One region of the Cohnella sp. GCM10020058 genome, then DNA from elsewhere that is predicted to be linked to it. Evidence: riboswitches for the same ligand, from Rfam matches in the RefSeq annotation. Region 1 holds a riboswitch; each other region holds the start of a gene.
What was found. A riboswitch is a leader RNA that binds a small molecule or an ion and turns the genes downstream of it on or off. The one in region 1 is predicted to bind cyclic di-AMP.
Positions count from the first base shown of each region.

Region 2: it holds a riboswitch for cyclic di-AMP, as region 1 does, so the genes downstream of both, ACFSR7_RS01770 (HAD family hydrolase) here and ACFSR7_RS04120 (CAP domain-containing protein) in region 1, are expected to answer to the same signal.
Region 3: it holds a riboswitch for cyclic di-AMP, as region 1 does, so the genes downstream of both, ACFSR7_RS24480 (resuscitation-promoting factor) here and ACFSR7_RS04120 (CAP domain-containing protein) in region 1, are expected to answer to the same signal.
Region 4: it holds a riboswitch for cyclic di-AMP, as region 1 does, so the genes downstream of both, ACFSR7_RS33220 (hypothetical protein) here and ACFSR7_RS04120 (CAP domain-containing protein) in region 1, are expected to answer to the same signal.

Region 1 is NZ_JBHUJV010000002.1:194,011-199,341, forward strand. It holds gene ACFSR7_RS04100 (immunoglobulin-like domain-containing protein) at 1-482, shown strand, start outside; gene ACFSR7_RS04105 (H-type small acid-soluble spore protein) at 639-815, opposite strand; gene ACFSR7_RS04110 (hypothetical protein) at 812-997, opposite strand; gene ku (non-homologous end joining protein Ku) at 1,135-2,118, shown strand; cyclic di-AMP (ydaO/yuaA leader) riboswitch at 2,609-2,736, shown strand; gene ACFSR7_RS04120 (CAP domain-containing protein) at 2,747-3,568, shown strand; gene ACFSR7_RS04125 (hypothetical protein) at 3,670-3,897, opposite strand; gene ligD (non-homologous end-joining DNA ligase) at 4,137-5,033, shown strand; gene cls (cardiolipin synthase) at 5,056-5,331, opposite strand, start outside.
Region 2 is NZ_JBHUJV010000001.1:424,416-429,746, reverse strand. It holds gene ACFSR7_RS01780 (PstS family phosphate ABC transporter substrate-binding protein) at 1-912, opposite strand, end outside; gene ACFSR7_RS01775 (methyl-accepting chemotaxis protein) at 1,037-2,269, opposite strand; cyclic di-AMP (ydaO/yuaA leader) riboswitch at 2,462-2,613, shown strand; gene ACFSR7_RS01770 (HAD family hydrolase) at 2,760-3,437, shown strand; gene ACFSR7_RS01765 (mannitol-1-phosphate 5-dehydrogenase) at 3,499-4,770, shown strand; gene queF (preQ(1) synthase) at 4,858-5,331, opposite strand, start outside.
Region 3 is NZ_JBHUJV010000014.1:10,630-15,960, reverse strand. It holds gene rnmV (ribonuclease M5) at 1-458, opposite strand, end outside; gene ACFSR7_RS24480 (resuscitation-promoting factor) at 666-1,817, opposite strand; cyclic di-AMP (ydaO/yuaA leader) riboswitch at 2,129-2,341, opposite strand; gene ACFSR7_RS24475 (TatD family hydrolase) at 2,496-3,293, opposite strand; gene ACFSR7_RS24470 (HD domain-containing protein) at 3,336-4,628, opposite strand; gene ACFSR7_RS24465 (AbrB/MazE/SpoVT family DNA-binding domain-containing protein) at 4,947-5,195, shown strand; gene rsmI (16S rRNA (cytidine(1402)-2'-O)-methyltransferase) at 5,287-5,331, opposite strand, start outside.
Region 4 is NZ_JBHUJV010000023.1:1,520-6,850, reverse strand. It holds gene kdpB (potassium-transporting ATPase subunit KdpB) at 1-661, opposite strand, end outside; gene kdpA (potassium-transporting ATPase subunit KdpA) at 685-2,364, opposite strand; gene kdpF (K(+)-transporting ATPase subunit F) at 2,408-2,485, opposite strand; gene ACFSR7_RS33220 (hypothetical protein) at 2,615-3,133, opposite strand; cyclic di-AMP (ydaO/yuaA leader) riboswitch at 3,136-3,299, opposite strand; gene ACFSR7_RS33215 (ATP-binding protein) at 3,630-5,258, shown strand; gene ACFSR7_RS33210 (response regulator) at 5,245-5,331, shown strand, end outside.

The DNA of each region.
Region 1 (5,331 bases):
GCGGCATCGAGAAAAGGAACGGCGCAGCGGCGGACGCCTATATGGTAACAGGATGCGGTGGCGCAGAGATGGTACTGGCCGCCGTGCCTAAGCTGATTGTTGCGTCGCGCATAGAAACAGCCGAGTACGGCGCGGAGCTTCTACTAGAAACGCTGCCCTCCTCGGGGAATAACGAGGATGGGGCGGTTGTCGCCTACCGGGTCGAGATGCGCAACCTTGGCGAGGGGATTCTTGAATGCGGCTCCGACTATTTGATCGAGAAACAGGCATACGGCACATGGATCCCCGTATCTTACAGAGACAATGTCGCCTTCACGGCCAATTTGGTCCATCTTCAAAAAGACGAAAGCTATGAAGCCAGCTTTGGCTTTAAAATGCTTGAATCATGGCCGGAGCCCGGACGCTACCGCGTCGTGAAAGAAGCGACGTTCGGGAAAGAGAAGATTAAACTTGCGGCCGAATTCGATTTACCCGCTAAATAACTGGGACTTGGCGCCCAACCGTGGAGAAGAGACGCCTTTCAGCGTCTCTTGGCGGGACTTCGGCACCAACCATGGCGAAGAAGCGCCGTACAGCGCCTCTTGGCGAGACCTAGGTGCCAACCGCGACAAAGAGACGCTATATTTGACGCAGCTCGGCTACTCCGACAACCGGTCGACAGCGACCGTCTGGACGTCGGTCGGCCTTTGTCCGACCTGCACCGTCGCCATGCCGTTCGCTTCGTCCACCTCCTCGATCCAAACCGGCTGTCCATCCAGCTTGACGGCAATCGTGTCCTTCGAGTTGAAGATTTGCTTTGCGCGCTGCGTATTCATGACGGATCGTCCCCCTCTTTTTCGCGCATCGTATCGGTCGTCGTCTCTTCGATAAGCCCGTTGTCAAAGGTCACCTGACCGCCGCCAAGCCCCTCGTTGATCATCCGGTCGATGTCCATGTCGTAGTTGTCGCGGCCTTCGTAAATGTGGTCCCGACCGTCCGCTGCATGCTCCTCGCTCATGAACGCCGCTCCCTTCGTACCATGTTCTTCGTTTCGAAAATGAAAGATCGTCCGGTAAAGGATGCCCAGCCGGTATGAACTCCATACAGCGATGGGAATCCTAAAGGTATAAGGGATCATGAGGAGGGCTAAGCGTCATGCATACGGTATGGAAAGGCGCCATCAGCTTCGGGCTCGTGCACGTGCCGGTGAAGATGTTCACCGCAACGGAGGACAAGGACGTACATCTGCGGCAAATTCACAAAGCTTGCGGTACGCCGATCTCCTACGCCAAAAGCTGCCCGCATTGCGAACGGGCGGTGGAGTGGGAGGAAATCACCAAGGGCTACGAGTATGAAAAGGGACGGTTCGTTCTGTTTGACGAAGAGGAACTCGAAGCCATCAAGCCGGAAAATACGCGGACGATTCAGATTCTCGACTTCGTCGCGCTCGAAGAGATCGACCCGATGTTCTATCAAAAAACGTACTATTTATCGCCCGATCAGGCTGGCGCCGGCGCTTACGGCTTGCTGCTCGAAGCGATGCGGCAATCCGGCCGGATCGGCATCGCGAAGATCGCGATCCGCAGCAAGAGCAGCCTCGCCGCCATTCGCTGCGTTGACAATTGCATCTGCATGGAGACGATGTTCTATCCCGACGAGATCCGCGCGATCTCTGGCGTGCCCGGCCTGCCGCAAAACCAGAACGTCAACGACCGCGAGCTTGATATGGCCAAGCTGCTGATCGAGCAGCTGTCCGCGCCCTTCGACGCGGCCAAATACACGGACGATTACCGGACGGCGATGCTGGACGCCATCAACCGCAAGGTCGCCGGGCAAGGCGTCGACGTGGTCACCGCGCCGGCGGCGGAACGGACCAACGTCATCGACCTGATGTCCGCGCTGCAGGCCAGCCTTGCCGCCGTCAAGACGGGCGACGCGCCCGCCGCCGGCGCAGGTCGCAAGTCGGCGATCCGCGGCGACACGGGCGCGGCGGATACGGCTGCCGCTGACAAGCCGAAGCGCACGCGCGCAAAGCCCGCGGTGCCGGGGGCAGCTGCAGCCGGGGGCGAAGAAGCAGGCGACGCAAGCCCCAAGGCTGCGCCGTCGCGCAGGCGCAAAGCAAGCGAGCCGCAGTCTTGATCGGTCGCTGATGCGACTACGCTTTAAGCAGCACGTAAAGGCTAACGATGCGGGGGACGTCGGGTTGACAGCCGACTCGCGCAGCCGCACCTCGCGCAGGAACTGCGCGAATTTCAAGACGATGCTTGGCAAGCAAAACGGGACGAAGCAGTGTCAATTCCTGCTTCATCCCGTTTTGCGTTTTTGTCGATGGCTGTTTCGCATGTGCAGCAAGGCAGAGCTGAAGCCACATGGTCGAGCCGCGCCAAGACCGAGGCAAAGAAGCTCCATGTAGAGCTTCTTTGCTTCGATAGCACCATTCCAGGTAGCAAAACTATGTTTAGAAACAGCTCTTTCTCTTCCGCAAAAAACGATGAGAATATTCTAAGAAGCGACGGCTGGCCCTCACGAACTCCGCGCGGGACAAGGGGCGGCCGTATTCATAATTCCCAGCATATGGGCCGTGGTAATATTTATGCCGTGAACTAGCGAGATTCCGCTGATAGAATGTGAGACATCCGAGCCGAAGCCCGACAGGGCACGGGGGAACCAAGTATACGGGGTGAAGCCGCAGCCGCGGCAGGGCGATCTCCGACCTAACCCGTCAGCTAACCTCGCAGGCTTACATTCTAAGGAGGAATTTTCTTATATGAAGAACAATCGTATCGGTCAACTGGCTGTTAGCGGCGCACTCCTGTTGTCGCTCGCCGTTCCGTTCGGCGCTTCCGCAAATGCCGCGACGACTGCCGGCTCCCAGACGACCAAGACTTACACATATAAGTTCGACGCTTCGCAGCTTCAACAGTATCTCGGTTCGTTCGACTGGCAATCGCTGCTGTCGCAGCTGAACGGCGGCACGCTTGGCGGTCTGACGCCATCGACGCCAGTGACGACGCCTACGACTACGCCTGCCGCTCCGGCCAAGCCGACGACGGCCCCTGTGGCTACGCCTAAACCGACGACGACACCGGCTCCGACCGCAACGCCCGCTCCGACTGCTACGCCGGCTCCGACTGCCACGCCGGCGCCAACGACCTCGCCTTCCGTACCGGCGGGTTCCAACAACGGCAGCGGCTCTACGGGCTCCGGCACGAGCACTCAGAAATCCGGCTTCGCCGCTCAAGTCGTCGATCTGGTCAACCAGGAACGCGCCAAAGCCGGCTTGTCCGCATTGCAAACCGATGCCAAGCTGACCACGGTCGCAGACGCGAAGGCGAAGGATATGTACAACAATAATTACTTCGACCACACGTCGCCGACGTACGGCTCGCCGTTCGACATGATGAAGCAGTTCGGCGTAACTTACAGCTATGCAGGCGAAAATATCGCGATGGGCCAACAGTCGCCTACCGAGGTCATGAACGCATGGATGAACAGCGCGGGCCACAAGGCGAATATCTTGAACGCGAACTTCAAGTCCATCGGCGTCGCCTACTATAACGGCGAATGGGTGCAAGAGTTCACGGGCTGATCCGTCTCCTATCCGTCTAAAAAAAGGATGCCTGCCGCAGTCAAGCAGTTGACTGGGGCGGCATCTTTTTTTTGCTTGTGCAGCCAACTTCGGCAGCCAAGCTACATCAGCATCGGCAGCACCAGCAGCAGCAAGCCCGCCAAGCTCATCAAGCCGCCCTGCAGCCGTATTCGCCTCTCGGAGGCCGGCCCGGGATCCCCGGTCCGATGGTCGCGGCCGGCGCGGGCCAGCGCGAGTACGGTCCCGGGATGGAGTACGGCGAACAGCGAGGAACCCGTCCAAAACACCAAAACGAGCGATAGCAGCGCGCCGGCGTGCTGCAGCGGCATCTCCGTAGCGATCCCTCCCCAAGCGCTCTCTTTATTGTTGTATGAGCGTCCGGAGGCAAAAGTGCGGAATTGGCCCGAGTTGCCGCACCATGGGTGCCGACGACCGTTTGCCCCCGGGAATCGCGGCGCCGAGGCGCTTGTAGGAAGTTCGTCAAGGGAATGGGGCAACCGATTACCGGCTACACTAGAAAGACAACGTCTCTTGTCGAAGAGACGGCTTCAGAACGGAGGAACGCGCTATGGCACCGGCCACGATGTCCCCGGTCACGCTGCGGCTCGGCGACCGCGAGCTGCTCATTTCTCACCCCGACAAACTGCTGTGGCCCGATATGGGGATCGACAAGCTTCGCTATGTCCAAACGCTGGCCGAATTGGCGCCCTATCTACTGCCGCACAGCGAAGGCCGCTATTTAACAACGATTCGATTTCCAGAGGGCTATGCAGGCAAATCCTTTTATCAAAAAAATGCCCCGACGCCGGTACCCGACTTCGTCAGAACCGAGACGGAAGGCGGCATCCGTTACGTCGTGCTCGACTCCTTGCCGACCCTGCTCTGGATGGGCAGCTTGTATGCGCTGGAGTTCCACGTATCCTGCGAGCGGATCGCCCAGCCGCTGCCGGACCGCTGGATGCTCGATATCGATCCGAGCCTCGAGGTCGAACCTAGAATCATGGAAGCCGCGGAAAAGGTCGGCGAGCTGCTGCATTCGCTCGGACTCGATGCGGTTCCCAAAACGTCCGGCGCGACGGGCATCCAGGTCGTCATGCGCATCGAGCCCGGTCCGACCTACGACGATCTCCGCCGGTTCGGCAAGTTCGTCTCCGAATATTTGACCGCAAAAAATCCGCGGCTCTTCACCGTCGAACGGCTGAAGAAAAACCGCGGATCGCTCCTCTATCTCGATTACTTGCAATTTTACCCCGGCCGCACGCTGGTATCCGCCTACTCGCCGCGCGCCCGCGCGGGAGCGCCGGTGTCGACCCCGCTCGATTGGAGCGAGGTGCGCGCCAACCCGAGCCCGACCGACTTCAACCTGTTGAACATCGCCGCGCGGCTGCGGGAGCGGGGCGATCTCATCGGCTCGATGAAGCCCCAACGTCTTGCGGACGTACTGAAGCAGCTCAAGCCGAGCTGAATCTACTTCCTCTGCGCGAAGATTAGAGCAGCGGGGACAGCATGCGGCAGAGCGCCTCCGCGGCCTTGCGTCCGCCGGAGCGCTTGCGGAAAGACGACAGCTCCAGCTCCCTGCTGTCCTTCAGATCCTGCCGGAAGTCACGCTCCAGCGCGTCGATCGCATCCCGGTGGAACAGGTAGGCGTTCGTCTCGAAGTTGCTGAAGAAGCTGCGCAGATCCATGTTCGCCGTGCCGACCGATGCAATCAGGTCGTCGACGATGACGACTTTTGCGTGAATGAAGCCGCGCTCGTACTGCCA
Region 2 (5,331 bases), on a different contig from region 1:
GCCTTGCACGTCGCGCGTAACCTTCATGTCGCTAACCGGGATGTAGCCCAGATCCTTAACGTCGGTGCCTTGGATATCGTCGCTCAGCATGTAGTCGAGGAATGCCTTCAGTGCGCCGTCAGGCTCGCCCTTCGTGTACATGTGCTCGTAAGCCCATACCGGATAAGTGCCGGACGCTACGTTTTCAGCCGTTGCTTCTACGCCTTCGTACTTCAGCGCTTGGATCGTATCGTCGAGGTAGGACAGTGCCAGGTAGCCGATGGCGCCAGGCGTTTCGGAGACGAGCTTGCGAACCGTACCGGATGCATCTTCCGTGATCGAGTCAGGCAGATCTTCCGACTTCGCGCCGAGCGCGAAGTTTTCGAACGTTGCGCGCGTGCCGGAGCTTGCAGGACGGTTGACGAGGACGATCTTCTCATCCTTGCCGCCGACGTCTTTCCAGTTCGTTACTTTGCCGGTGAAGATGTCGACCAGCTGCGCCTTCGTCAGGTTGTCCACGCCTACGTCCTTGTTGGATACCGCTGCGATCGATACGACTGCGACTTGGTGATCGACGAGTTCCTTCGCCTTGTCAGCGTCGGCGTCCTTCAGCTTCTCTTCTGCGAATACGTCGGAGTTGCCGATTTGCACGGTGCCTTCTGCAACTTGGGACAGGCCGGCGCCGCTGCCGCCGCCGTTGACGGTGATCGTGACGTCCTTGTTGAGATCCATGAACTTCTTCGAAGCTTGATCGACCAGCGGTTGAAGCGCGGTCGAGCCCGCTGCGCTGAACGCGCCGCTGATGGCTGCGCTGGCAGGCGCGCTGGAGGATGCGCCGCTATTGCTTGCGTTATTGGAATTGTCGTTTTTGCCGCAAGCAGCGAGCGAGATGCCAAGCGCGAGCGTCGTCAGTACGAGCAGAGATTTTTTCAAGAGATAGAGCCCCTTTCAAATTGTGTTTATATTTGTTTTGCTCTCAAGCACATCTCTGATTCTAGCGACCATTCGTCAATCTTGTATTCGTGCATTGTTAACGCAATGTAAAAAATGTAGAACGTTAATATTTTTCTTCGGGAGATTCGTTCATTTGAACCGCGAGCTTGGCGACTTGCGCCGCGATCTGCTCCGACATGACCGACGCTTCGCGCGAAGCAACCGCGAGATGTTCCGTGCTCTTCGCATTTTCGGAGCTGCGCGTCCACAGCCGGTTAAACGTATTCTCCGCTTTGTGCACCTGCAGCAGTCCGCGATCGGCGCCTTCCTTGCCTTCGCGCACATGCGCGGCGGCGGCCGCGGCCGAAGCTGCCATCCCGTTCAGCTGTTCGCGAATCTGACTGGCCTGGGACTTGGTCTGATCGGCAAGCTGGCGTACTTCCTGCGCGACGACGGAAAAACCGAGGCCGTGCGAGCCGGCTCTTGCCGCTTCGATCTGCGCGTTGATCGCGAGCAGGTTGCACTGGTCGGCCAGCTGCGCGATGAGCTTGGCGATGCCGACCGTGTCCGACACGCTGGCGAGCAGCTCGTCCACCGATTTGGCCTGTCGTTCCGCCGTCTCCGTCCACAGGCGGAACAGCCCCAGCATCTCGGTCAGATCTTGCTGGCCATGCTCGGCCAGCTCTGCGACCTCAAGACTCCCCGTGCGTGATACCGACGCCTCGCCGGCGAGGCGATCGACCGCGCCCCGAATGTCGCGCAGCATCCGTTCGGCGCCGCGTACGGTCGACATCTGGCGTCCGGCGAGCTCGCGCCGGAGCAGCCTCGAGAGCTGCAGCATGTCGCTGACCGTAAGGACGCCTGTAAAGGCGCCGCCGCTCGTCATCATGACCGCATCGTAGATCCGCTCCTCGTCCCGCGACATCGCGCGGTCGATCAGCTCCTGCGGCGACAGGTCGGTCTCGGCGATCATCGCCTTGCTATCCATCAGCTTGGTTACGGGCTTGTCCGCGAACAGCGGCATGCCGTACAGCGAGCCGATCAACTTAAAGAAGCGATGCCGCATGACGATTCCCGCAGGTTCGCCGGTCGCCTTCACGACAGCGACGCACTCGAGCTCATGGCGTCTGCGGAACAGCTCGGCCATCTCGCCGCAAGTCTGCTCCGGCGACACCTGCGGGCAGGAACGAATCCACTCCGCAAGCGCGACGGACGGATAATGTTTGGCGAATTCCGCGGGTTCGGCTTTGTTTACGGCCGCAATCTCCGGAAGCTGCGTGCTTCGTTCTTCCGTTTTTAAGCGGGGCGCCTCGTCGGCCGCCCGGGATTTCGTCTTTTCTAATAGAAGCAAACTCATGCTCCCAGCCCCTTATCCGCTATTCTTGACCCGCTCAGTTTATCAGCGGCTTGTCAACACGGCGTTAGAGGAACAATGGAGAAATGTAAATTATCCCTTTTTTAACGAACTTCGCGATGACAGCGAATTCATTTTGAATGACACCGCATACATCGTTTAACCAAACTTGACAGCCTTTGGATGGACCTTTAACATGGACGTAAGCTTAGTTTCCGGCACGGCCGGAGAGCGGGGGAACCACGTTTTGGGGCGAATCGAGACAGGATCGCAGGAGATCCGGTCAGTAGGGTACCATCTTACCCGAGTCCGTCAGCTAACCTCGTCAGCGTTTGAAGATGGGTCCATTTGATTTTCTAAATTTCATTTAGAATCCGCGGCCCTTCAGGTTTGAAGGGTCTTTTTTATTTTCTGCCAGCGGCCCATCGCCGGCGTCCCCCCTCTCGCCGTTGTTCGGAAGAGCAGAACAACTCCATGGAGGGATTTGAAACTTATGACTATCGCATCGCAAACAAAAGCTGTTATTTTCGATTTTGACGGTACGATCCTCGACACCGAGACTGCATGGTACGAAGCTTTTAAGTCCGCATACCGGGAGTACGAGGTGGACTTGTCCCTGGACATGTACGCCGGCTGCATCGGCACGAGCCTCCACAAGTTTAACCCCTACGAATATTTGATCACCGATCTCAAGCTGCCGATCGACCCGGATTTATTCCGCGAGTCGGTGCACGAGCTGCACGGCAAGTTGATGGAACGCGAACAAATGCGACCCGGCGTTCTTCATTTCCTCAATAGCGCGAAGGCGGCCGGACTCAAGATTGGACTTGCTTCGAGCTCCCGCAGAGAATGGGTCGAGACCCATCTGAAGAAGCTGGGAATCCTCGATTACTTCGACTGCATCCGCACCGCGGACGACGTCAGCGAGGTGAAGCCGAGTCCGGAGCTTTATATGCAAGCGCTGCGTGCGCTCGGCGTGTCCGCCCTCGAGGCGATCGCGATCGAAGATTCCCCTAACGGCGCCAAAGCCGCCGAAGACGCAGGCATCCGCTGCATCGTAACGCCTAATCCGTTGACCAAGCGCCTTGAATTCGGCGACTGCCTTCGCCGGGTCGAATCGCTGCTGGAGCTGGATTTTCATCGCATCGTCAACGAGGCGGTTGCCGGCTGATCCGTTATGTTTTCGCAATATTCTTACTATTATTCTAAAAATGAAAAAGGGGCGAGGTCATTTGAGTGTTCGCGATGAAACTGTCGCTGCAAGGCATACTGAACGAGTATCCGCGCGGGCTTACCCGCGTCCGCGCAATCAAAAGCCGCTGGCCGTGCACTTCGGTGCCAGCAACATCGGACGGGGATTTATCGGCATGCAGCTGTCGAAGTCGGGTTACGAAGTGTGCTTCGTCGCCCGCAACGAGACGCAGATTGCCCGGCTGAAGCAGCAGCAGCAATATACCGTGACCTACGCGGACGAATCCGAACAGACCGAAGTTGTTCGCAACGTTACCGCCGTTCACATCAAGAACGGCGAGGAGGTCAAGCGCCGTATTTTGAACGCAGATATTTTGACCACGGCCGTAGGCGTGGCTTCGCTGCCGGCGATCGCCGCAACGATCGCTGCAGCCTTGGAGCGCAGATTGGCGACGCACAGCCATCCGCTGTATATTATCGCATGTGAAAATGCGGTCAGAGGCAGTACCCAGCTTAAAAAGCACATTTATGAAAATCTGTCCGCCAAAGGCCGCGCCCGCGCAGACCGCAGCGTCATTTTCCCCGATTCCATGATCGACCGCATCGTTCCCGCACAGCCGAGCGACGATCCGCTTGCCATCAAGGTCGAGCCCTTCTACGAATGGATTATCGACCGCAAACCGCTGCGGCCTGACTTTCGCCGCATCCGCGGCGCCATTTTTGCCGACAAGCTCGAACCTTATATGGCGCGCAAGCTGTACACGGTGAACACAGGGCATTGTGTGGCCGCTTATCTGGGGCATAGGGCTGGTTGCCATACGCTCCAAGAAGTGCTGAAGCGCGCGCCGCTGCGTCGCAAGGTCCAACAGACGCTGGAGGAGACCGGAGAGCTGCTCGTCCGTAAATACGGTCTGGACCGCGACGAGCATCGCCTTTATATCGACAAAACGCTGGAGCGCTTCGCCAATCCGGCGATTGTAGACGACGTCACGCGGGTCGCGCGCTCGCCGCTGCGCAAGCTGTCGCGCGGCGAACGAATCGTCCGCCCGCTGCTGGAGGCGCACGAGCTCGGACTGGCGGTCCCCCATCTGACCGTTGCAGCGGCTGCGGCGATTTTGTACCGGTACGCCGGCGACCCCGAGTCCGTTCAGCTGCAGGATGCGCTGCGCGCAAACGGATTGTCCGCCTTCATCGCGCAGCACATGGGCATTCCGGCCCGGCATGCGCTTCATGCCGAGCTTGTCGCGGCGGTAGGCGAGCTGCGCACGCATAGCTTGAGCTGCGTAAATAGCGTAAATAGCGCAAATAGCTAGCACGTTAAAAGGAGCTGCCCAGGCAGTCCGCTCGATGCGGACTTTCAGGCAGCTCCTCGCGTATATGTCGGCGGCTTTCCGTTCAACCTATCGGTTGTCCACCTTTTCCGGGTACAGATCGTGATTCAGCAGCCGATGCTCGGCCATCGCCTCGTATTTGGTGCCAGGCTGTCCCCAGTTGCAGTAAGGATCGATGGAGATGCCGCCTCTCGGCGTAAACTTGCCCCATACTTCGATATACCGCGGCGCCATCAGTTCGATAAGATCGTTCATAATAATGTTCATGCAGTCCTCGTGAAAATCGCCGTGGTTGCGGAAGCTGAACAAGTACAGCTTGAGCGACTTGCTCTCCACCATCTTCACATCCGGAATGTACGAGATATAAATCGTTGCAAAATCCGGCTGCCCGGTCATCGGGCAAAGGCTTGTAAATTCGGGACAGTTGAATTTGACGAAGTAGTCCCGGCCCGGATGCTTGTTGTCGAACGATTCCAGCACCTCGGGCGCGTACGTGCTTGCGTATGCAGTGCCCTGGTTGCCGAGGAGCGATACGCCCGCCAG
Region 3 (5,331 bases), on a different contig from region 1:
CGGTCCGCGCCTGCCAGCGCCGCCTCGGACGCAGACGCCGATGAAGCCCCGTCGCCGCGCTGCGCCGCGAGCGCTCCATCGGCGACGGCAACTGCGCCGCCCCCTGCCGATGGCCGCACGCGTGCCAGCGCCGCGCGTATCGCCTCCGGGCTCGCGTGCTCGACGCCGATGCCGTCCTTGCCGCGCGCATCGGCCTTCGCCAAGAACGCGTGGCTGCATCCCGGCACCCTCGCCTCGATAATCTTGCGTATTTTCTCGCCCGGCACGTCCGGATCCGTAAAGATAATGACACCGCGCCGTGCGCGGGCCAGCTCGATGCGTCGCAGCACCTTTTCGTCGATCGCCGAACCGCCCGTCTCAATCGTGTCCGCGTCGACCGCCCTTCGGATCGCCACGGTATCCTCCTTGCCTTCCACAACGATGATCTCTGCTATCTTAGCCAGGCCGATACCGTTCACCCCGCTCGCTCCGTTCGTTCCCCTATCCGTTCGTATTGCTTCGTATGCCCTATTATAGCCGACATCCCGCAAATGACAAAGGGAAGAGGCACAGGCCTCTTCCCAGGATGCAGCGACCCGACCAGGCCGCCGCCAAAAAAACTTGACCGCTCCGACATAAAACAGACACAAACTCAATAATAGCGGGTAATAAAAATTAAGAACCTATCAGGCGGCCGATGGCTTAACCGGTCCGATCACGTACACAGTGTTGCCGCGTTTCTTGCCGAACTTATTCGCATACCGCTCGCTGTCGTAGTACACGTCGATCTTCTTGCCTTTGATCGCACTGCCCGTATCTTCCGCGCGGCGGAAGCCGATGCCCTCGATGTAGACCCACCAGCCCAAAGGCACGACATCCGGATCGACGGCAATCGTACGACCCTCGGATACCGTGGTACCGGAAGCGGTGATGCCGTAGCCCGCGTCGCCTACGTCTTTGCCCGTCGAAGCCGGACCCGCGGAATACGCGGTTAACGTGACGCCGGATAAAACGCTCTTTACCTTCACGGATTTGCCGTTCAATTGGAGTGTCTTAACTTCGTCTGCGGCTTTGTTGTAGGCAAGCGACACGACGGCCGCTTTTTTCTTCGCGCCGACGGCTACGACTTGCTGCACGATCGGCTGATCAAGCGATTTGTAGATGAGCTGTTCGTTAACGAGCTTGCCGTCTTCGTAGACGCGCTCGAATTTTTTCACCAGTAAGCCTTGCTTGCCCGTCTGCATGACCTTCGTCTTGCCGACCAGCAAGTTCTGATCCGCTGTCTTGACAACTTTGTACGCCATCGGATGCTCGGTCGTGACGACCTCGCGTGTGACGCGGACGACCTTCACCTGCAGTCCCTCGTCGATCTTTGACGTGAGTGCCGGCGTAACTTTGTCTTCTGCGGAGAGCGTGATGCCTTCATTTTGCAGCAGATCACCCACCGTCTTGACTGTTGTATATTTGGTCTCTTTCTTCCCGTCTGCGACGAGCTGAACGCTCATAGCCCGATCGATGACGACTCGCGTGCCGTCCTCTACCGAGGACGTGAGCGCTGCCGACAACCGATCGTTTGGACCGACCGTGATGCCAATCTCCTTAAGCAAGGCGGAGACATCGGAAGTGCGGGTTTGGATGACGGTAGATTTCCCGCCGTCCACGACGGTCACGCTCTTGGCGGACGCGCCGTGCAGCAGCATGATGAGACAGATGGTAAGAGCAAAGGACAAGATTGCGCTCAAGAGAATCAAACGCAGATGCTCATGCAACCATCGCGCTGCGGTAAGCTTGCCGGTCGGTCGTGGATCATGGGTCCCTTGAAGGGGGATTGCACCCATTTTCTCGTTCCTCCTTCATAGCCTCGCCGTCGACTGTTTTACATGATATTCGTCTGACGCGACTATCCATTTGTGATAACGGCGCTGGAAGCTTAGTGTGGAGCGGCTTGCACACTAGCGAATTGCGCCGCCTTGCCCAGCTATGGAGGCATGTCATGCGCCTGCCATTCATCCCGTGGGTGCTTCCGTGGAGCGGTCTTAGCGGCTATCGGCACCGAACGCGTAAATTCGGGCACAAAAAAAGCCTGCGACAGAGGGCCTGGTCGTGGCTTCCGCTCAACTGGACGAGGGACGATGGGGCGGCACGAGGTTACCTCTCTCTACTACGCTTGCGAGGTTAGCTGTCGGGTTCGGGCGTCGAGAGTCTGCCCTAAGCGATCAAGCGGTCTGCCGTCAGCCGGACGGCGCCCGTCGTTCGCTACTCACCCCAAGATTGCTCGGACCGCTGGGACATCGGCAAGCGCCGATATCGTCCGCGTCGGGTCCCCCGCTCTCCCCGCTGGGAGATTAAGCGCACTGGAAAAGGAATGTCATATTCGGACTTCTGGATTAGATAATAACCCGCACGCCCCAAAGGTGTAAAGAACGTGCAAAGAGCGAATTTCAGCGTTTTAAGGCAAATTTCAGCCATATTTTTAGGATTTCGAAGGCAAAAGCTAGTTTTTTCTTAGAAAATATTTATTTTTCTGCGTTTGTTGGCGCTTTTTCTTCGAGTCGAAAACAGACACGTGCATTTCGATCCGTAATTTCTTCTATTTTTTCCCTAGAAAGGCCTGTGATTTCCGCGGCGGAATCAGCTACAAACTGCACATAAGACGACTCGTTTCGCTTGCCACGATAGGGGTGGGGGGTAAGGTACGGAGCATCGGTTTCGATCAACAATCGGTCCAGGGGGACACGGGCCAATACCTCTTTGGGAACGCGCGCGTTTTTGAAGGTGACCGGCCCGCCGAAGGAGATATAGAAGTTCATATCCAAGCATTGCTTGGCCGTCTCCCAGCTGCCGGAGTAGCAGTGCATGATGCCCCCGATCTCGGCTGCTCCTTCTTCGCGAAGAATACGGACGACGTCCTCATGAGCATCCCGATTGTGAATGATGATCGGCTTGCCGATCCGCTTCGCGAGCCGGATCTGTTCGCGGAATACGAGCTGCTGGACGTCCTTGGGCGAAGTGTCCCAATAATAATCGAGCCCGATCTCGCCGATCGCCACGACTTTGGGGTGACTGCATAGTGATTCGATCCAGCCCAGGTCATCCTCCAATCGCATGTCGACGGCATCCGTCGGGTGCCAGCCTACGGCCGCATAGATAAAATCGTACTTTTCGGCTAATGCAATGGTCGTCGGGATCGTCTCCCGGTTGAAGCCGATATTGACAATCGTACCGACGCCCGCTTCCTTGGCCCGCGCAATCACTTCTTCTCTATCGTCGTCAAACTTTGGTGAGTCCAGATGGGCGTGCGTATCGAACAGCATGTCGTGAACGCCTCCTTTGGTCAAATCAATTTGGTATAAGATCTATAAACCCAGCAGTTCGCGAATCTCGGGTTTAAGATCATGGACATGCGGGAGCACCAGGTCTTCGGGATAATAGATATAATACTTCCCGGTATGAAGTCCCGCGATCGACCGGACGATATCGCTTTTTAAAGATATCTCGGTCAATCGATCTTTTTCGTCCAGCACGAGGACGGGGGTCTTTTCTTTGGGCTCGGGATCCGGAGATCCTGGCTTGTACACGTCGTAGGGAAGGTTCGTCGGCGTGTCCATCTGAAGGTGGTAATCAGGGTGCAGACCGATCCTTTCCCATTGCTCCCGCAGCTCCGCCTCCAGTGTTTCGTGCGGACTGTCGAGGGGTACATACTTGTACAATCGGCGGTTTAAGAACCGTTTACATAAGTCCGCCAATATCTCGTCTTCTTCGTCCGCCCATTGGCCGAACGCAGTCTGTACCATCGCTTCATCCAGCGCCAGATAGTCCCGCAGTCCGATCGTGCCGTTCAACAACTGCGCTAGCGGCGGCAGCAGGAATTTGAACGCATGGCCCCCGCGGAACAACTCGCGCGCCCTCATGAAAATTTGCCTCAGTACGATATCCGAACTGCGCGTCACGGGATGAAAGTAGATCTGCCAATACATTTGATATCTCGACATCAAATAATCTTCTACTGCATGCATCCCGCTCTCCTTCACCACGATTCGCCCCTTATAAGGACGCAGCACGCGCAAGATCCGATCGAGGTCGAAGGTACCGTAGTTCACGCCCGTGAAGTACGCATCCCTGAGCAAATAATCCATTCGGTCCGCGTCCATCTGGCTGGACACGAGGCTCACGACGATCGGCTTGTCGTACGTCTTGCAGATGACGGCGGCAACCTTTTGCGGGAAATCCTCGCTTACTTCCTTTAATACCCGATTGATCTCGGTATCTCCCAATATAATCGCGCACGACCACTCCTCATGATCCGTATCGAACACTTGTTCGATGGCGTGGGAAAAAGGACCGTGTCCGACATCGTGCAGCAAAGAAGCGCATAAACTGACCATTTTTTCCTCTTGCGGCCAGTCCTGGTATCCGTTACGCTCAAATTGACTGATAATTCTTCGCGTGATATCGTATACGCCCAGCGAATGGGAGAATCGGCTGTGCTCTGCCCCATGGAAGGTCAGGTACGAAGTCCCCAACTGCCGTATGCGCCTCAATCGTTGGAACTCGGCGGTGTTGATAAGCTTCCAGATCGTCGCTTCCTGTACGTAGATGGACTGATGAACGGGGTCCTTGAATACTTTTTCCTCCCGAAGACGGTACATGTTTCGATCACCTCGTAGGTTTGGGCTTCACATTCGACAAACGATTATGATTTTGTCGAATGGTGTCATCCGCTAATTTTAAGAATTAATCCCGTTTTTTACCTAATATATTGGTGAATTGGTGCTAAACTGTGGAAGTTAGCGGGTATTCAGCTAAATTTCAGCTAAAGAAGCCACTATTTCTGGTTGACTTATTTGGGAATCGTTGGTACGATAGAGTACGGAAAAGAAAGAATTTTGTCGAATGATGGCGAATATGCGGAGGTTCTCCGACATTTCGTTTAATCTTATTTTACGCGAATGAGGGAGGATTTCCAAATGTTGAAGTCGACGGGCATTGTACGGAAAGTGGATGAACTGGGTCGTGTGGTCATTCCGATCGAGCTGCGCAGAACGCTGGGTATCGGGGAAAAGGATGCGCTGGAAATCTATGTGGACGGCGAGCGCATCATGCTGAAGAAATACGAACCGGCTTGCATCTTCTGCGGCAATGCGGACAACGTTATTTATTTTAAGGGAAAAATCGTTTGCAGAGAATGCTTGAAGGATTTACCTGCAACCGTGTGACAAATTAGAGAAATTCGTTTATAATGGAAGAAGCACTTACCAACATCGTTATTTCTAACCTTTTTATATCTCCTTGCCACCCCTCCCGGACTTAGTCCGCGGAGGGGTCTTTTTCTTCTTCGAGCAACATTTGGTA
Region 4 (5,331 bases), on a different contig from region 1:
TATTCAGCGCAATCTCATTGGGGGTCTTCTGCCGCTTGGCGCCTTCGACCAGCGCGATCATACGGTCGATAAATGTCTCCCCCGGATCGCTCGTGATTCTCACCTTGATCCGGTCGCTGATGACGCGCGTGCCGCCCGTGACGGAGTTGAAGTCGCCGCCCGCCTCCTTGATGACCGGAGCGGACTCGCCGGTGATCGCAGACTCGTCGACGGAGGCAAGCCCCTCGATCACTTCGCCGTCCCCGGGAATCATCTCGCCCTGCGAGACGACGACGACGTCCCCCTTGCGAAGCTCGGTCGAAGGCACGGTTTTCACGCCGCCGCCGTTTACGACCTTATTGGCCGTAATTTCTTTTTTCGTCCGCTTCAGCGTATCGGCCTGCGCCTTGCCTCTGCCCTCCGCCAGCGCTTCGGCAAAGTTGGCGAACAGCACCGTGAAGAGCAGGATCAGGAATACCGCCAGATTGAAGCCGATGCGGTCCTTCGCATCGAAATAACCGGGAAACAGCGTCATGAGCAGCACGATCACCGTGCCGACCTCGACGACGAACATGACCGGATTTTTCATCATGACCGCCGGATTCAGCTTGATCGCGCTCGCCTTCAGGGCGTCTGCGACCAGCGGTCCGGAAAACATGCTTTTTTTGCGTTTATCGTTCACGGCAGCTTCACTCCATCTCATAATTAGCGAATCGTCAGATGTTCTGCGACAGGTCCGAGTACGATCGCGGGCAGGAAGGTCAGCGCGCCGATCAGAATGACCGTCCCGATCAGCAGGAAGGTGAACAGCGCGTTATCCGTGCGGAACGTACCGATCGTCTCGGGCACCCATTGCTTGCGCGTCATCGATCCGGCGACGGCCAGCAGCGCGATCATCGAAACGTAGCGTCCGAAAAACATGACGAGACCGGTCGTAATATTCCAGAACGGCGTATTGTCCGCCAACCCCTCGAAGCCTGAGCCGTTGTTGGCTGCCGACGACGTATATTCGTACAGGACCTGCGAGATCCCGTGAAACCCGGGATTCGATATCGATCCTTTGCCCAGGTCGGTTAGAAAAGCGATCGCCGTCGGCGCCAATATAATGAACGGATGCGCCAGGATCGCGACCGCAATCAGCTTCATCTCGCGCGGCTCGATCTTGCGTCCGAGGAATTCCGGCGTCCGGCCGACCATGAGACCGCAGATGAACACGGCGAGCATCGCGTACATCAGCATGTTGACGAGACCGACGCCTTTGCCGCCGAATACGACGTTCAGCATCATCTCGGAGAGCGGCACCAGGCCGCCTAGCGGCGTGAGCGTATCGTGCATATTGTTGACCGTGCCCGTCGTCGCCGCAGTGGTCACCGTGGTGAACAGCGCGGACTGGGCGATGCCGAAGCGTACTTCCTTGCCTTCCATGCTGCCCTGCGAAGCGTCGATGCCGAGCGCTTCAAGCGCGGGATTGCCGCTCTTCTCCGCCGTGTAGGCGACCGTTAGAAACACGAGGAACAAAGCCATCATGGCCGAGAAAATGACCCAGCCGTGCTTGCGGCTCTTGGCAAACCTGCCGTACATAAAAGGCAGCGAGGCAGGCAGCGCCCACATCGACAAAATCTCGATTACGTTGGTCAGCGCGCTTGGATTCTCGAACGGATGCGCCGAGTTCGCGCCGAAAAAGCCGCCGCCGTTCGTGCCCAGATGCTTGATCGCTTCCAGCGAGGCAACAGGTCCGATCGCGATCTGCTGCGCGGCGCCCTGAAGCGTCGTCACCGACAGCGTCGGGTCCAGCGTCTGCGGCACCTGCAGCGCCACCAGCGCCAGCGTGACCAGAATCGCCAGCGGGAAAAAAATCCGCGTATGCGCCTTGACGAAGTCCTCGAAGAAGTTGCCCAGCGTCCTGCCTTTGCTCGTAATGCCTCTGACGAACGCCACCGCCACCGAGAACCCGGTCGCCGCGGACGTGAACATCATCATCATGATGACCGCCATCTGCGAAAAGTAGCTTAAGCCCGTCTCGCCGCTGTAGTGCTGCAGGTTCGTATTCGTAATGAAGCTGATGACCGTATTCAGGACGAGTGTCGGCTCCATATTGCCGATGCCGTTCGGATTAAACGGCAAGCCGCTCTGCACCCGCAGCAGAATGTAGCTGACTGCCACGAGCACGAAGTTGGTCGCGACGAAGCTGATCGCATATCGTTTCCAGCTCATTCCGATGCGCGTTTTTAATCCGATGACCGCGAAGATCGGCTTCTCGGCCCAGCCGAACAGCCTATCGGTGCGATTGGGCTCATTCGAGAAGACGTGGAAAACGTAATTTCCGAGCGGCTTGGCGATCAGCACGAGAATGCCGATGACGATGACGATTTGCAAGAAATCCATGGCCTTTCCTCCTTGGGCTAAAGCGACTCAGATCAGCGTATCGTTAAAATTTCTCCGGATGCAGCAAGGCGTACACCAGGTAGATCAGCAGCAGTCCGGTGAAAATCAGCACGATCGTCATGCGCGCTCGCCTCCCGCATCGTCGATCGATCTGTCGCACCAGATTACAAATCCGGCGACAAGCGCAAACGCGGCCAGTAACGTCAACGTCATCCAAATATCCAGCAAGCTCATACACTCCTTTTTGAAATCAATCGAGCAGGCGGTCGAGCAGAAATCCGACTTCCCCGGTTTGTGTGCGCACCACGTATGCTGCGCCCAGCTTTTTGTAAATGACTTCCGGATGCCAGGCGTGCGTAACGACAGTAATCGCAAGACACGAACGCTCTGCCGCCCATTGCAAATACCGGCAAGTCAGCGGCAGACTGTTTTCAAAAATGAACACCCGTCCAATCGGAAATACGGAAGAGGCAGCGTTCTCTTTTATACAGGAAGTATTTACATGCACAACTTCGCTTACTCCGATCTTTCTTAGCGCCTTTTCTTCCCTGCCGTTGTTCGTGAGCGCGGCTACCGGCAGCTTCTCGTACAGCGCCTGACGAATGAACGCTCTTCCCGCCGCGTTGGGCGCAGCCACCAAAAGACGACGTTGTTCCATAAGCTCCCCCTCCGAATACAAGAAGAAGGCAACAAAAAAGAAGCCCGGCAAAGGAGGAACCTTTACCGCGGCTTCCTGATCAAGACCGTCGTCTTGGATCGCGCGCGACAAGTGTTGCCTCTCCGATACGCTTGCGAGGTTAGCTGTCGGATTCGGGCGAGAGAGTCGCCCTACGCCGGACACAGTCATGTGCCAGGCGATTCACCCCATGGAGCCTTCTATGGCCCCGATTGGTTCCCCCGTTCCTGCTCGTTCCAGGATTCAGCGTCTTACGAGTTAAAACAGTCTCCGGATCCCTTCCCTCATCGAACTGTCTATCCGCTGCCTCCGTGCTTGCAAGGCATCGTTCTGCACGTATCTTACGCCCGGCCTCCATTGCTGTAAAGGAGCCCAAATTGGATTTAAGTCGATATTCAATAAAATTCATTCAAAATGGAAATAAAAAAAGTACCGTACTCCCGTTTCCTCTCGAATACTGAATATTATTAAGATTATGAGTGATTTTTATAGTATTTTTACACCTCTTTACGGTTTATTTTCTCCGCTTTTTACAGTAACCTTAAGGAAAACGAGTCCGGAAATTCGTACGGGCGGGAAGTGTAAATTCGTGCGTAACCTGCAAGCTCTATGGGCGCTCTGGCGGCCTTATGCAAGCATCACCCTGCTGGTCGCGCTTATGACGATCGTGATGCATCTGCTCGGCCTTGCGTTCGATCTGGTCAATATTGCGCTGATCTATTTGTTTCCGATCCTCGTCAGCGCGGTCTGGTGGGGCCTTCGCCCCGCGGTCTACGCGGCCGTGCTCGCGATTGTCGCGTTGGATTTCTTTTTTGTTCCGCCGACGCTCAGCTTCTCGGTCGCGGACTTGCGTTACGTGATTTCGTTCGTCGTATATGTGGCCGTCGCCGCGCTCACCGCCAGCCTCGCTTCGAGGCTTAAGCAGCAGCTGCTTTACTCCGAGCAGAGGGAAGCGCAGACGGCAGCGCTATACACGCTGAGCAGGCAGATGAACGCGATTACCGACGTGCATGTGCTGCTCGATAACGTCTCGTCTCAAGCGGCGCAATCGATGGGCAGCGAGATCGCCATTTATATGCCGGACACGACGGGCAATCTGAAGCTCACCAACCGCTCCGCCGCGGATAGCGACTGGGGACGCGGCGAAGCGGAAAAAGCGACCGCCAAGCTGGCCTTCGATCACGGCGAAGCGATCGGCTACGGTTCCAACACGCTGCGGGATGCGCCCGGCTATTACTTGCCGCTGCGAACCGAGGACCGCGTATACGGCGTGCTCGCGCTTAATTTGAAGGAGCGGAAAAGCCACTTCACCGCCGGGCAGCGGCAAATGCTCGAGGCGCTGGGCGGACTGGCCGCCAGCGCCATCGCCCGCGCCAAGCTGGCCGAGGAGGCCAAGATCGCCCATCTGACGGCGGAATCCGAGCGTCTGCGCACGGCGATCCTGGACTCCGTCTCCCATGAGCTGCGGACGCCGCTTGCGGCGATTATCGGCTCAGCCACCGTTCTGGCGGCGGACGACGATCTTTTTACGTCCGAGGACCGGAAGGAGCTCTTGATCAACATTCGCGACGGCGCGCTGCGGATGAACCGGTTGGTAAAAAATCTGCTCAGCATGGTTCAACTGGAGAGCGGCATGCTTCGTCTGCGGAAAAACTGGTGCGACGTGGAGGATCTGATCGGGGTGACGCTGTCGCAGGTTCAAGACTACAAGGAGCATCGCAAGCTGCGGGTGCGGCTGCCCGAACAAGTCCCCTTGGTGTCGGGCGATGAAGTGCTGCTGGAGCAATTGCTGGCAAATGTCGTCGGCAATGCGATCAAGTACAGCCCGGACTACAGCGAGATCGACATCTCGGTGTCGTCGGATTCGGATACGCTGGTCATCGCCGTGGCCGATCAGGGAATCGGACTTACGGATGAGGAATACGCCCGGATTTTCGATAAATTTTATCGCGCCGACGCCACCCGGCAGGTGACGGGCACGGGATTGGGGCTCGCCATCTGCAAAGGAATCGCGGAGCTGCACGGCGGTAAGATCTCGGGCAGACGCAACGAGCCGCAAGGGACGGTCATGACGATTGCGCTGCCGCTGAACAAGCCGGATGAACGGGCGGATCGGCAAGATCGACAAGATCGACTGGATCGGCAAGATCGACTGGATCGGCAAGATCGACATGATCGATTAAAGGAACAGGGAACGGAGAACGATGGCGATGAATGAGCAAGGCGCACGAATCTTGATCGTGGACGACGAGCCGCAAATCCGCAAGCTGCTGCGCGTGACGCTGCAGGCA